One region of the Fictibacillus arsenicus genome, then DNA from elsewhere that is predicted to be linked to it. Evidence: riboswitches for the same ligand, from Rfam matches in the RefSeq annotation. Region 1 holds a riboswitch; each other region holds the start of a gene.
The links. A riboswitch is a leader RNA that binds a small molecule or an ion and turns the genes downstream of it on or off. The one in region 1 is predicted to bind thiamine pyrophosphate.

Region 1 (3,271 bases):
GGCCATTCTCGTTTTTTCGGCAACCGAACCTGATTTTAGCACGCTTCTCTTAGATAGGTTTCTTGTTCACATAGAGGCAAATGATATTCTGCCTGTAATCTGTATTTCTAAAATGGATCTTGTCCAGGGTACTGATGACCTTGATGAGATTCAAAAATATATAGAAACATACAAAAGATTAGGATACGATGTGTTTCCCACTTCAACAAAAACAGACGACAGCCTGGAGATGTTCTATCCGCTTTTTAAAGATAAAGTAACGGTTTTTGCTGGGCAGTCCGGTGTCGGAAAATCATCGTTATTAAATGCCATTAACCCAGAGCTCATGCTTGAAACGAACGAAATATCGAGCCACTTAGGACGGGGTAAACATACAACTCGGCATGTTGAACTCATCTTGTTTGGAAACGGTCTTGTCGCTGATACACCTGGATTCAGTTCCTTGGATTTCATGAACATTGAAGCTGAAGACTTGTCTATGTATTTTCCTGAGATGAATGAGAGACGCGGAAATTGTAAATTCCGATGGTGTTCACATACTTCAGAACCTAAATGTGCTGTCAAACAGGGTGTCGAAGAAGGAGCAATTCCACAATTTCGATATGATCACTATGTAAGCTTTTTACAGGAAATAAAAGATCAAAAACGGAGGTACTAAATGGTTAAAATAGCTCCTTCCATTCTATCGGCTGACTTTTCAAAGTTAGGCGAAGAAATAAAAGCGGTTGAGATGGCCGGTGCCGATTACATTCATGTAGACGTGATGGATGGACATTTCGTACCAAATATTACGATGGGTCACCTAGTCCTTAAAGCTATACGTCCATTGACTGAATTGCCGCTGGACGTACATCTAATGATAGAGAATCCGGATTCATATATTGAGGATTTTGCAGAGGCAGGTGCAGATATTATTACTGTCCATGTTGAAGCGGCAACTCATCTTCACAGAACGATACAACTGATTAAAGCTAAAGGTGTTAAAGCAGGCGTTGTATTAAACCCAGCTACTCCAGTTGATGCAATAAAGCACATCATCCATGATATCGATATGGTATTGCTTATGACAGTTAACCCTGGATTTGGCGGACAGTCTTTTATCCAAAATGTTGTCCCAAAGATCAAAGAAGTTTCTGAGCTAGTACAGACTCATGGGCTGAATGTAGAAATTGAGGTAGATGGCGGTGTTAATGCTGAAACTGCCCCTTTATGCATTGAAGCAGGTGCGAACGTTTTAGTAGCCGGTTCTGCCATATATGGGAAAAAAGATTTAAAAGATGCAATAAACTCCATTCGTGGTGTATAATTAAGATGTCAATAAAATAAGTAACCACAGGGGGAGTCCTATAAATGGGCTGAGAGGGGAGTGTACTCCCGACCCTTTGAACCTGAAGCTGGATAATGCCTGCGTAGGGATGTGGAGTCGTACTTTTTGCATTCAGATGATATGAATCTTAAAGCAACCGCACTCACATGCCGGTTGCTTTTTTTATTTTATTAAAGGCTCTTTTCGTAATCTTTGTTGCTATTAGAAGACGTTGATATCCGCTCCAGGATGCTCGCTTTCCGCGGGGCGTGCGGTGAGCCCCCTAGGCTAATCAAGCCTGCCGGGGTCTCACCTGTCCCGCTACTCCCGCAGGAGTCTCGCACCTTGCGCTCCAATCAACAATTCAACGATGTTCCATTTAAAAAAACATTCAAAAGCAGCAAGCTTTTAGAAAACAGCCTTTTCAAATCATCGATCGAGGAGGATAAAAGATGAAAAACAATAACATTTTACTATTAACAGAAATTGCTATTATGGCTGCACTTTCATTGATTTTAGGACTTATAAAATTCAATGGTGTTTGGCCGCAAGGGGGTTCTGTCTCTCTTGAGATGGTGCCGATTTTTCTAATAGCATTCAGAAGGGGATTGAAAGCAGGGGTTTTTACAGGATTAGCAGTAGGATTGCTTCAATTGCTTGTAAATCCATATATCGTCCATCCTGCTCAGCTTATTTTAGATTACCCGCTTGCTTTTGCTTTAGCAGGTGTTGCAGGTGCATTTGCGCCGTCAATTACTCAAAATAAAGCAAAGAGAACTTTATTGATGCTTACAGGGATTTTTATTGGATGTGCCTTGAGACTTGCTTCACATGTATTATCGGGGGTTATTTTCTTTAGTGATTTTGCCGAAGAGATGAATGTATGGCTTTATTCAATCATGTACAACGGTTCGTTTATGGTCGTCATTTTTGGAATTACATCTCTAATCGTGATTTTTATAACTAACACTGCTCCAAGATTATTGCATGCAGCAAGAAAGGGATATCATCAGGCAGCATGAAAATAAGAATTGTCGCCGGTGGTCCAGATCATCTGATCCCAGAACTTAAAAACTATGATTCCTCACCAGGAGATCTGTGGGTTGGCGTTGACAGAGGTACATTCATCCTTTTGCAGAAAGGGATAAAGCCTGCATATGCTTTCGGTGATTTTGATTCGGTTTCAGCAGCAGAAAAGGAGAATATACTAAAGTCAGATATTATCCTGAATGAATACCAGTCGGAAAAAGACCACACTGATATGGAATTAGCGCTTGAATGGGCAATGGATCAAAAACCAAAAGAAATACTATTATTCGGCGCAACTGGAGGAAGACTGGATCACGAGATGATAAACATCCAGCAGCTCTATAGAACCATTTCTAGCAATGTTGAAGTTAAAGTAGTAGATCTTAAAAATGAAATCTCACTAAAGCTCCCTGGAAAATATACGATTGAAAGAGAGGATCTTTACTCCTATATTTCTTTCTTAGCTTTTCAAGGAGAAGTAAAAGGCATCACGCTAAAGGGATTCAAATATCCTTTAGAAAAAGCTTCCTTGAAGATGGGGTCTTCCCTCTGTATATCAAATGAGCTTGTAAATAAAAATGGTACTTATTCTTTCGACTCTGGCATAATATTGATGGTAAAGAGCCGTGATTAAAAAAATTACGGAAAACAGGTCCCGAGACACCTTTTTATAACACGGGGAATAATGTATGTTAGGTTTTGCTCTTATCATTTTTTATGGGCCTGGAGGAGGGGTAAGATGAAATTTTATACCATTAAACTTCCTAGATTCTTAGGGGGATTCGTACGTGCCATCTTAGGTTCTTTTAAAAAAGGATAACAAACAAAAAAAGCGCCCTGTGCGCTTTTTTTGTTTGGCTGTTTTCGCAATACTTTGTTGCTTTTGAAAGTAGTTGATTTCCGTTACAGGATATTCGCTTTCCGCGGGGCGTGCGG
Region 2 (3,271 bases), 1.9 Mb from region 1:
TGAAGCCGTTCCGCTCTATGCATTGCTCGTTATTCTTCTTGGCGCTGTTTATCCTTTTTATACGAAAACGTGGAACAAAGACCGGGTCACAACCACGTTCTCTCTGTTAAAAGTTGTGGGATTGGTTGCAGCCGTTCTTCTTTATTTTGAATGGGGTCCGGGCTGGTTAAGCGACCCGAACATGGGGCCGTTTTTATTCGAAAAACTCGTTATTCCTGTAGGATTGCTTGTTCCAATCGGAGCGGTGTTCTTAGCGTTTATCGTAGGATATGGTCTGATGGAGTTCATTGGAGTGCTCGTTCAAAAAATCATGCGGCCCATCTGGAAAACACCGGGCAGGTCAGCGGTTGATGCCGTTGCCTCATTTGTAGGAAGCTATTCCATTGGCCTTCTGATCACGAACCGCGTGTTTAAAGAAGGAAAGTATACGGTGAAAGAAGCGGCCATTATCGCGACAGGGTTCTCTACCGTTTCTGCAACGTTCATGATCGTTGTGGCAAACACGCTCGGTCTCATGGAAATGTGGAACACCTACTTCTGGACGACACTTGTCGTGACATTCCTTGTAACAGCAATTACGGTTCGAATCCGTCCTTTAAGCCGAATGGATGATACGTACTCAGATGGCGAAGGTCACCCTGAGGAAGTGGTAACCGAGAAATATCTGCAAACCGCGTGGAGAAATGCGATGGATTCATCACAGAACGCTCCTGCTTTTTTGACTAATATCTGGTCCAACTTAAAAGACGGCTTCGTGATGGCGATGAGTATATTGCCTTCGATCATGAGCGTTGGTCTGATCGGCCTATTGTTAGCAGAATACACGCCTGTTTTTGACTGGATTGGCTACGTGTTCTATCCAATCACATGGGCGCTTCAGCTTCCGGATGCCATGCTTGCTGCGAAAGCGGCGTCAATCGGAGTTGCTGAGATGTTCCTGCCAGCATTGCTTGTTGCCGAAGCAGCACTTGTAACAAAATTTGTAATCGGGGTTGTTTCTGTAGCTTCTATACTGTTCTTTTCAGCAAGTATTCCGTGTGTGCTGTCAACGGATATTCCGGTCAGTTTGCCGAAGCTTGTGCTGATCTGGTTCCAGCGTACGGTGTTGGCGTTAATCTTAGCGACTCCACTCGCGTATTTATTGTTATAAAACCGGTTGTTATGTAAGCCCTTAAACGATAGAATGAAAATATAAAAAATGAATACTTATTGCCACTAGGGGTGCCTTTTAGAAGGCTGAGATTGAAGTGAACTTTAAGACCCTTGGAACCTGATTTGGTTAGAACCAGCGTAGGGAAGTGGTGTGTGGAACAGATCTTTAACGATATTATCCGCTAAAAATTTGTGAAACCACCTCTTTGCTGCATAAAGGAGGTGGTTTTTTTATTGTGAAAAAACAACTGCATGTCATCACAAACGGCAAGCAAACTGGTGATGAGATCACCCGTATCGCACGCGACATCCATACATACATAACAGCTCTTCACATACGTGAAAAAACAAAGACTGCGAAAGAACTGACCCAGTTGCTCGAACAGCTTAAAAGAAACGGCGTGCCCATGAGTAAAATTATCATAAATGATCGTGTCGATGTGGCTGTTTGCTGGCAGACGAAAGGAGTTCAGCTAGCTTACCACAGCTTGGACGCAGCTCTTGTCAGGGCAGCTTTTCCAGATATGATGATTGGCTGTTCGGTCCATTCTTTGGAGGAAGCGCAAAATGCTGAACAAAAAGGGGCAGATTTCCTCCTTTATGGCCATGTTTTCTGGACAGAATCAAAACGAGAGCAAGATCCTAGGGGTATTGAGCCGTTGCATCATATTGTAGAGCAAACATCGGTGCCAGTTATCGCAATCGGAGGCATTAAGGCGGAAAACGTTTGTGAGGTTCTTCATACAGGTGCTGCTGGCATTGCCGTAATGTCTGGAATTTTAGAAGCTGAATCACCGCTTGAAGCAGCGAAAAATTACAAACGCGAATTGGAGGTTTGGAATGAGCTTAACGTATGATGCCATTGTGATTGGAGGCGGTGTGATCGGATGTTCCATCGCCTATCAGCTATCCAAAAAGCAAAAGAAAGTTCTTCTGCTGGAAAAAGGCAAAGTCGGAGAGAGAGCATCCAGTGCCGCAGCTGGCATGCTTGGCGCACAAATGGAGTTCAATGTGGATGATCCTTTCTATCCGCTCGCAAAAATGAGTCGGCAGATGTTTCGAGATCTGTCGCGAGAACTGTACGAGATTAGCGGTATTGACATCGAACTCATGGAAAATGGAATCTATGAACTCGCTTTTAAGGAAGACGAGTGTGATCGGCATCAACAACGGGCAGAACGGGATACACTTCAGGGTGAAACGGTCAGCTGGCTATCGTCTAGTCAGTTGCAAGAACGGGAGCCAGCCATCTCAAACAGAGCACTTGGAGCTCTTTATTTTCCGAATGACGGTCAGGTTTCTCCGGTACAACTGACAAAAGCTTACCTGGAAGGCGCAACGTTTTACGGAACAGAAGTAAAAGAACAAACAGAAGCGGTTCAACTCATCCAAAGCGGAAACAAGGTAAAAGGTGTTGAAACAGATTCGAAAACTATTTTTGCAGATCACGTCATTTTAGCAGGCGGCGTGTGGAGCTCAAACCTATTGCCTGAACTCCAGATGGTTCCGGTAAAAGGCGAATGCATTTCGTTTATGACCAGCGACCCGCTTCTGCACGGAACCGTAAAATACAACGGCTGTTATCTTGTGCCAAAACGAAACAACCGAATCTTTGTTGGTGCCACAAGTGTTCCACATACATTCGATGAAAAAATTACGTTTGCAGGTATTTTTGAATTGATGGAACGAGCGAAACAGATGGTCCCCGATTTAAATAAAGCCGCGTTTGAAAAAGCATGGACGGGAATTCGTCCTCAGACCAAAGATGGAAAACCTTATATCGGCCATCATCCGCAGCATGAGGGGTTACATGTTGCGGCAGGTCATTATCGCAACGGAATCCTTCTGTCACCCGTCACCGGTAAAATAATTGCCGACCAAATAGAAAGTGAGGTGCGTTTATATGAAACTTAAAATCAACGGCGATGTAGTACAGGTGCCAGATGCACTGAAATCAGTTAAAGAACTGCTCGAACATTTGAAACTGAACGACCAGATTATCATCGCAGAAGTGAACGAGGAAATTATCCAGAACGAAAAACAAAATAATACCCAAATAAAAGAAAACGACAAAATCGAACTTGTGCGATTTGTTGGAGGAGGATGATCTTATGTTACA
Region 3 (3,271 bases), 340 kb from region 1:
ATGTGTAAAAACAATAACTCGATCGATAAAATCTATGATCTGATCAATTTTATGTTCAACAATGATTACCGTCTTATCTTTTGAAATAACTTTAACAGTATCCCATACTTGTGCAGTACCCTCTTCATCAATTAATGCAGTTGGTTCATCTAAAAATATCACCTCAGGATCTAAAGCTAAAACTGATGCTAGTGCTAAACGCTGTTTCATTCCCCCAGAAAGTGTTCGAATCTCCGTATGAATGTCATCAAGGTGGAGACCGACAGTATATAGAAGCTCTTTAATTCTGCTAGGCATTTCTTTTCTCGGTACTCGAAGATTTTCTAAAACAAACGCAATTTCTTCATCAACAAATGGCATACAGAACTGTGAATCAGGATCCTGAAATACAAATCCCCATGAATCGGGGATTTGTATGCTCTCACTTTTGATTGGAATATCAATCGATCGTGGAATGAGCCCCGATAAGACTTGCAGAAGTGTAGATTTTCCGCATCCCGACGGCCCAAGTAATAATACTTTTTCACCTTTTTGAAAGGAAACAGACAAATCTTTAAATAATAGTTCTTCCTCTTCAGGAAACATTAATCTCAACTTGTTAACGGATGTAATACATTCCATAAACAAACACCTCTTTTATTGATCCAATGATTCGAAATCTTTTCGTGATGAAGATCTGACGAGATTGGTAACACCAGTAGCTTCAAGTGCCTTCACGATGGCAATAGCAAATACTCCTGTAAAAAGGATGGTTCCGATAAGTCTAAATCCAATATAGAGGATAAGATTCCAAGTTGATAAATCACCAATATATCCTTTATAAAAGTCCAAAATTAAAGAGCCTAGGCAAGAACTTATCCCTGCCAATGAAACAGCCAATAAATCATAACGTTTATACCTAAATGCCATGAGTAAGAGTTCGGCAAATAAACCTTGAACTATACCATATAACAATACCTCTAGCCCGAATTCTGATCCCATTAAAAATTCTCCTGAAGAAGCAGCAACTTCTGCAAGGAGAGCCACTCCTGGTTTGCGAATGATCAAAAATGCCGCTGTTGCAGCCATAAACCACATCCCATAGATTAATTGATCAATGTGAAGACCTAATGGTTTAACGGCATAATAGAGAGGTCCCCATATTTTATAAAGAATTCCAAAACCGGTCGAAATTACAATCGTGACTAATATATCAGTCAACTTTAATCTCTTAGACATTTTCAGTTCTCCTCTCACTGCTTAAGATGCGCGTATTTGGAACCGGCCATTTTTCTAATATAAAAGCCATCTCCCAAAACAAATATTCATACTGGCAGCTGAGTAAAAAGTGCTGTGTCATTTTTTTTCTTTCAGCGTGACTTGCATTCTCTGCTAAGTTATCTAATCGGCTTATTTGTTCTTGGACAAGCTGACCAAACCACACTCCTCCATATGCAGCGATCCATTCCTGGTATATAGGTTCTTTTGGCTCGGCACCTTCAAACCTTTCTCCGATTTCATGATAAATCCAATAACATGGAAGAATGGCGGCAATTATTTCACCTAAACTTCCAGAATCAGCAACTCGATACAAGTGTGAAGTGTAATTATATGCGGTTGGTGCAGGTTCAAATTCTGCTAGTTCTTCTTCTGTGATATGAAGTTGTTTAATAAACTTTTCGTGTAATGCTAACTCTGCTTCATTCGTCCCTTGAGCATGTGCAGCCATTCTGGAGGTTGTGTATAAATCATCAGCTCTTGCAGCTCCTAATGCTTGAATTCTTGCAAAATGTGATAAGTAATAAGAATCTTGCAACACATAATATTTAAATTTTTCTAAAGGCAGATTCCCCTCGGCAATTCCTCTTACGAATGGGTGATTAAGATTGGCTTCCCAGATTTGGTCAGCTTGTTTACGCAGTTCTTCAGTAAATGCAGGCATATAAGTCCTCCTCAAGATAGTTTTAAACCAACAAAAAAACCACTTTCAGCAATAGAAAGTGGTTGTATAGAAAACATAATAAATAATGAAGTTTCCGTAACAGCCACTTCCCTACGCTGGTATAATCCAGATCAGGTTCTAAGAGTCTCGAAGTCAAACTTCGATCTCAGCCTTTAAAAGGCACCCCTAGTGGTTTCGTGAAATTATTAAGTTGGTGTTATGTTTTAAATTATAACAGGCTTGTTATAATTGTCAACTAAAATAACAATCAAAAAAAGATGGATTTCTCTATCTTATAGAATCGATATTATTTGCTCATTGCTTCTGTTAGTACAGGTACAATCTGTTTTTTACGTGATACTACACCTTTTAATACAGCTGTATTGTTCTCAAGCTTCACATTATATGCGTCTTCAACAGATTGAGCTCTTTTTCCAAGGGCAAGTGCTGTTGAATCATTTGTTAGAATGTCTGTTACTACGAACATGAATAAGTCTAATTCTTTTTCATCAATTACTTTCGAGATTGCGGTTTCAAGTTCGTCTTGATGTTTTAATACATCACTTGCATCTACTGTATTCACTTGAGCAACTTCTACTTTGCTTGCGCCAATGTTAAATTCTTTTGCATCTAGTGAGATAAGCTCTTCTACTGACTTATCGCTTAAGTCTGCTCCAGCTTTCAGCATTTCAAGACCATAAGCTTCTGCATCCACACCAGCGATTTCAGCCAGCTCTCGACCTGCTTCAACATCTTCTTCTGTACATGTTGGTGATTTAAATAAAAGAGAATCAGAAATGATCGCAGATAGCATTAATCCAGCAATGTTCTTTTCAACTTTTATTCCTTTTTCTTTATAAATCTTATTTAAGATCGTAGCTGTACACCCAACAGGCTCAGCTCGGTAATACAATGGATCACTTGTTTCAAAGTTTGCGATGCGGTGATGATCGATAACTTCTAAAACACGTACTTTATCAATGTCATTGGCACTTTGCTGACGTTCGTTATGGTCTACTAAAATGACAGCGTTTGTTTCATCGGAAACAGTTTCCACTAAGCGAGGAAGATCTGCTTTAAAATAATCAAGCGCATATTTTGTTTCACCATTAATTTCGCCTAAGCGAACAGGCTCAACATTTTGTCCAAGTTTTGTTTTTAAATCTGCATACACAATTGCAGATGTTATTGTGTCAGTATCGGGATTTTTATGACCAAAAATAAGTACTTTTTCCATGCTTCTACTCCTTATTTATAAATAGAATTTTCATAGCCAGCCCTTATTTTATCATAGAATAAACGCTTTTGGCTTTTAGAGTTTATTGTAGCATGGAAAAAACACTTAAGGCA
Region 4 (3,271 bases), 390 kb from region 1:
GCGCTCTGAAACCTTTATTTAGTAAAAGGCGTCTAAGCAGAAAAGGGGGATTTACGATATGTGGAAATTATGGAAAGTGTGGGTATTGATCTGTGTCTTATTATTAGGAGCCTGCAGCAGCAATGGAGGAAGTAAAAAGGAAGCTGAATATAACATGGCAGGTGGCGACAGTTCAGAAGGGAAGATGGAAGTTTCTAAGTCATCTGCAGATGAAGGGTCAGTTTCATCCGAAAAAAGCGAAAAGAAACAATCTATCCAAGATCAGCGGAAAGTTATCTATAACGCGGATCTGCGAATAACCGTTGAAAAGCTGCAGAACGCGATGGAAACGGTGCGGAAGATGGTTGATGATAAAGGCGGTTATATCGTTGAATCCAACACGAATATCGGCGAGGAAGGCTATCAGGACGGGATGATGACGGTACGTGTTCCAATGAATGGTTTCCGGCCTTTTTTACAGGAAGTGAAGGATTTAAGCGAAGGGGCTCCGCATGAAAGTGTACGAGGGGAAGATGTCACAGAAGAATATGTGGATCTGTCTTCTCGATTAAAAGCGAAGCAGCAGGTGAGAGATCGGCTTGAATCATTTATGAAAGAGGCTGAGAGAACAGAAGACTTATTAAAAATCTCTTCAGATCTTGCAAGAGTACAAGAAGAAATTGAACAGATTGAAGGAAGGCTTAACTTTTTAAAAAATCAAAGCGATTACTCGACAGTTACTATCCAGTTTGAAGTGAAGAATTTGAAGGCTGAGAAGCTGCAGACAGGTGATTTAGACACCTGGAAAAAAAACGAAGATGCTATTCATGGAGACGGTAAACTTCTTTGTTTCTGCGATTTCATTTATCGTTGTTGCATTATTTGGATTAGCGCCTGTGTGGATTGTGCTGATACCCGTTGTAATCTGGATCTGGAGAAGGACAAAAGGGCAAAAGAAAAAGCCGGGTTCTCCGACATCCATGTAATAAGTAGATACGTTTTATTCATGTCAGATAACAGGTACGTCAGAAACACCCTCTGCAGCCCGGATAACAGTCCGGAAGCTGAAAGGGTGTTTTGGCTTTTACGGCACCTTTTTTAAGGGTGAACCGTGACCAAAAGCCTTATCCGAGAAAAGCTTTGTATTCTTCAGTCAGTGTCATAAAACGCTCTTTATCTTTTTGATCCAAGGCATTGTCGATTTCTTTTTCATAATACTCTTTGTAGTAACTGTGCAGGGCTTCATCCAGAACCATTTGGGCAATAAGGCTGAAGGCAAATGGGTCTCTTTTTTGCTGTTTGTACTTCACCATCTCATTTTGGTTTTTGTTAAAAGAAGTGTTTTTGTCTTTCATCCTGTTTCCCTCCTTGAAATTATCTCCCTATCCAATTTAACCTTTTATGTTTCTAGGTTTCTACTAGTATACTGAGCAAGGTGCTCAATGACAACCATTTTATTTGAAAATTCTGAAAAAAATTTGATAATCATTCCAATGTACTGTATTTTCACCACCTTTTGGTAATTGTTTAATCGTTTGTGACATTATTACGGTTTGCTTTCCCATTTGTTTCAAGTGTTATAATTTAGTGTTATTTATGTGTTTATTTTGTGTTACTTACTATTTCCCCGTATTTTAAGAGGCTTAAACACTAAGAAACACATAATTGAAAAAAACATTGACTTTTAAACTGGTATGTGAGTAGGATGGTGTTAAATCAATATCGTCATTTCCGCTAGGGGTGCTTATGTTTTTAAGCTGAGAGAAGGTGATAGCCTTCGACCCTTTGAACCTGATCCGGTTAATACTGGCGTAGGGAAGCGGCGTGGTCCATTACAATCTACAATCGTAATAGCCACCCGCTTTTCATTTGCGGGTGGCTTTTTTGCGCTATCAGAAAATATAGCTTATTAGCATGATGATTTTCGACGTGGCACCAACAAGTTTAAGTCCATCGTATAAGTGCAACTAAGGTTGACGCGAAAGGCTTGGCGTCAAGCAAATTTTCTTTAAGTTTCTAGTTTAGGAGGGGAATCGTGATGGGACAATTAATCAAAGTATGCAAAGCACTGACAGTCGCTGGTTCTGACAGTGGAGGCGGTGCAGGTATTCAGGCTGACGTGAAGACATTCCAGGAATTTGGTGTGTACGGAATGTCTGTACTAACTGCCGTTACGGCACAAAACACGACGGGTGTCCAAGGGGTGTATCCAGTTCCTCTGGATGGATTGGAGCAGCAGTTAACGTCAATCGGAAGCGACCTTAAGCCTGACGCAGTAAAAACAGGTATGCTATTTTCAGGTGAATATATTGAAAGTGTTGCCTTTTTTATTAAAAAGTTTGGCTGGAGCAACCTGGTCGTCGATCCTGTTATGGTTGCGAAAGGCGGGGCAAGTCTTCTAGGTGAGGAGGCTCTAGAAGCGATGAAAATGTATATGCTGCCCCTCGCCAAAGTAATCACACCTAATATACCTGAAGCTGAAGCGCTGACAGGGATAGAGATTACGGGTGATGAAGCAAGACATGAAGCGGCTCGCATCCTGTTTAATATGGGCGCTGATTATGTGGTGATAAAAGGCGGACATATGGAAGATGAGTTTGTTTCAGACCTTGTCTACAACGGTAATGAAATGTGTGAACTTATTGATAAACGAGTTTACACAAAAAATACACACGGTACTGGCTGCACATTCTCAGCAGCAGTTGCAGCTGAATTAGCTTACGGAAAAACGATGGAAAACGCTGTTCGAAATGCGAAAAAGTTTATCCAGACGGCGATCGAACATGGTATTGATGTCGGTTCCGGACATGGACCTGTAAATCATTTTGCTTATAGGAGGATTCTTCATGAACAACACTAGAATACAAGAATGGAAAGCATTTGTAGAACAGATTAGGAAAGAGCGGCCGCTAGTCCACCATATTACGAATAATGTAACGATGAACTTTCTCGCCAACGGTGTTCTGGCAGCGGGTGGAAGTCCTATCATGGTTCATGACGCGCGGGAAGTAGAAGACGCAGTTGCTGTGTCCGACGCATTGGTACTTAACATCGGAACTTTGGAAGAAGCCGCAGCTGAATCTATGAAACTTGCACTTCGTAAAGCGATGCACTGTGGAGTGCCTGTCGTCCTTGATCCCGTAGGAGTAGGACTCTCTTCATTCCGCCAGGAAACCATCAAAGAATTGTTGTCAGAATATTCACAATCGAAGGAAGTCAGTCCCCAAACAATTCTGACAATTTGCGGGAATGCAGCAGAGATGAAATTTCTCGCTGGTCTTGGCTGGGATGG

Region 2: another riboswitch for thiamine pyrophosphate. It lies ahead of tenI (thiazole tautomerase TenI); the one in region 1 lies ahead of thiT (energy-coupled thiamine transporter ThiT).
Region 3: another riboswitch for thiamine pyrophosphate. It lies ahead of tenA (thiaminase II); the one in region 1 lies ahead of thiT (energy-coupled thiamine transporter ThiT).
Region 4: another riboswitch for thiamine pyrophosphate. It lies ahead of thiD (bifunctional hydroxymethylpyrimidine kinase/phosphomethylpyrimidine kinase); the one in region 1 lies ahead of thiT (energy-coupled thiamine transporter ThiT).

What each region holds. Positions count from the first base shown of each region.
Region 1 is NZ_CP016761.1:1,813,780-1,817,050, forward strand. Features, by position in the region: gene rsgA (ribosome small subunit-dependent GTPase A) at 1-658, shown strand, start outside; gene rpe (ribulose-phosphate 3-epimerase) at 659-1,306, shown strand; TPP riboswitch at 1,326-1,433, shown strand; gene thiT (energy-coupled thiamine transporter ThiT) at 1,759-2,328, shown strand; gene ABE41_RS09485 (thiamine diphosphokinase) at 2,325-2,969, shown strand; gene spoVM (stage V sporulation protein SpoVM) at 3,075-3,155, shown strand.
Region 2 is NZ_CP016761.1:3,713,779-3,717,049, reverse strand. Features, by position in the region: gene ABE41_RS18790 (YjiH family protein) at 1-1,150, shown strand, start outside; TPP riboswitch at 1,208-1,314, shown strand; gene tenI (thiazole tautomerase TenI) at 1,389-2,009, shown strand; gene thiO (glycine oxidase ThiO) at 1,993-3,066, shown strand; gene thiS (sulfur carrier protein ThiS) at 3,056-3,259, shown strand; gene ABE41_RS18770 (thiazole synthase) at 3,264-3,271, shown strand, end outside.
Region 3 is NZ_CP016761.1:2,150,403-2,153,673, reverse strand. Features, by position in the region: gene ABE41_RS11110 (ABC transporter ATP-binding protein) at 1-621, opposite strand, end outside; gene ABE41_RS11105 (ECF transporter S component) at 637-1,218, opposite strand; gene tenA (thiaminase II) at 1,211-1,921, opposite strand; TPP riboswitch at 2,013-2,119, opposite strand; gene ABE41_RS11095 (manganese-dependent inorganic pyrophosphatase) at 2,229-3,158, opposite strand; gene ABE41_RS11090 (glutamate synthase subunit beta) at 3,264-3,271, opposite strand, start outside.
Region 4 is NZ_CP016761.1:1,427,703-1,430,973, forward strand. Features, by position in the region: gene ABE41_RS07590 (DUF4349 domain-containing protein) at 59-1,081, shown strand; gene ABE41_RS07595 (IDEAL domain-containing protein) at 1,104-1,334, opposite strand; TPP riboswitch at 1,706-1,814, shown strand; gene thiD (bifunctional hydroxymethylpyrimidine kinase/phosphomethylpyrimidine kinase) at 2,018-2,839, shown strand; gene thiM (hydroxyethylthiazole kinase) at 2,826-3,271, shown strand, end outside.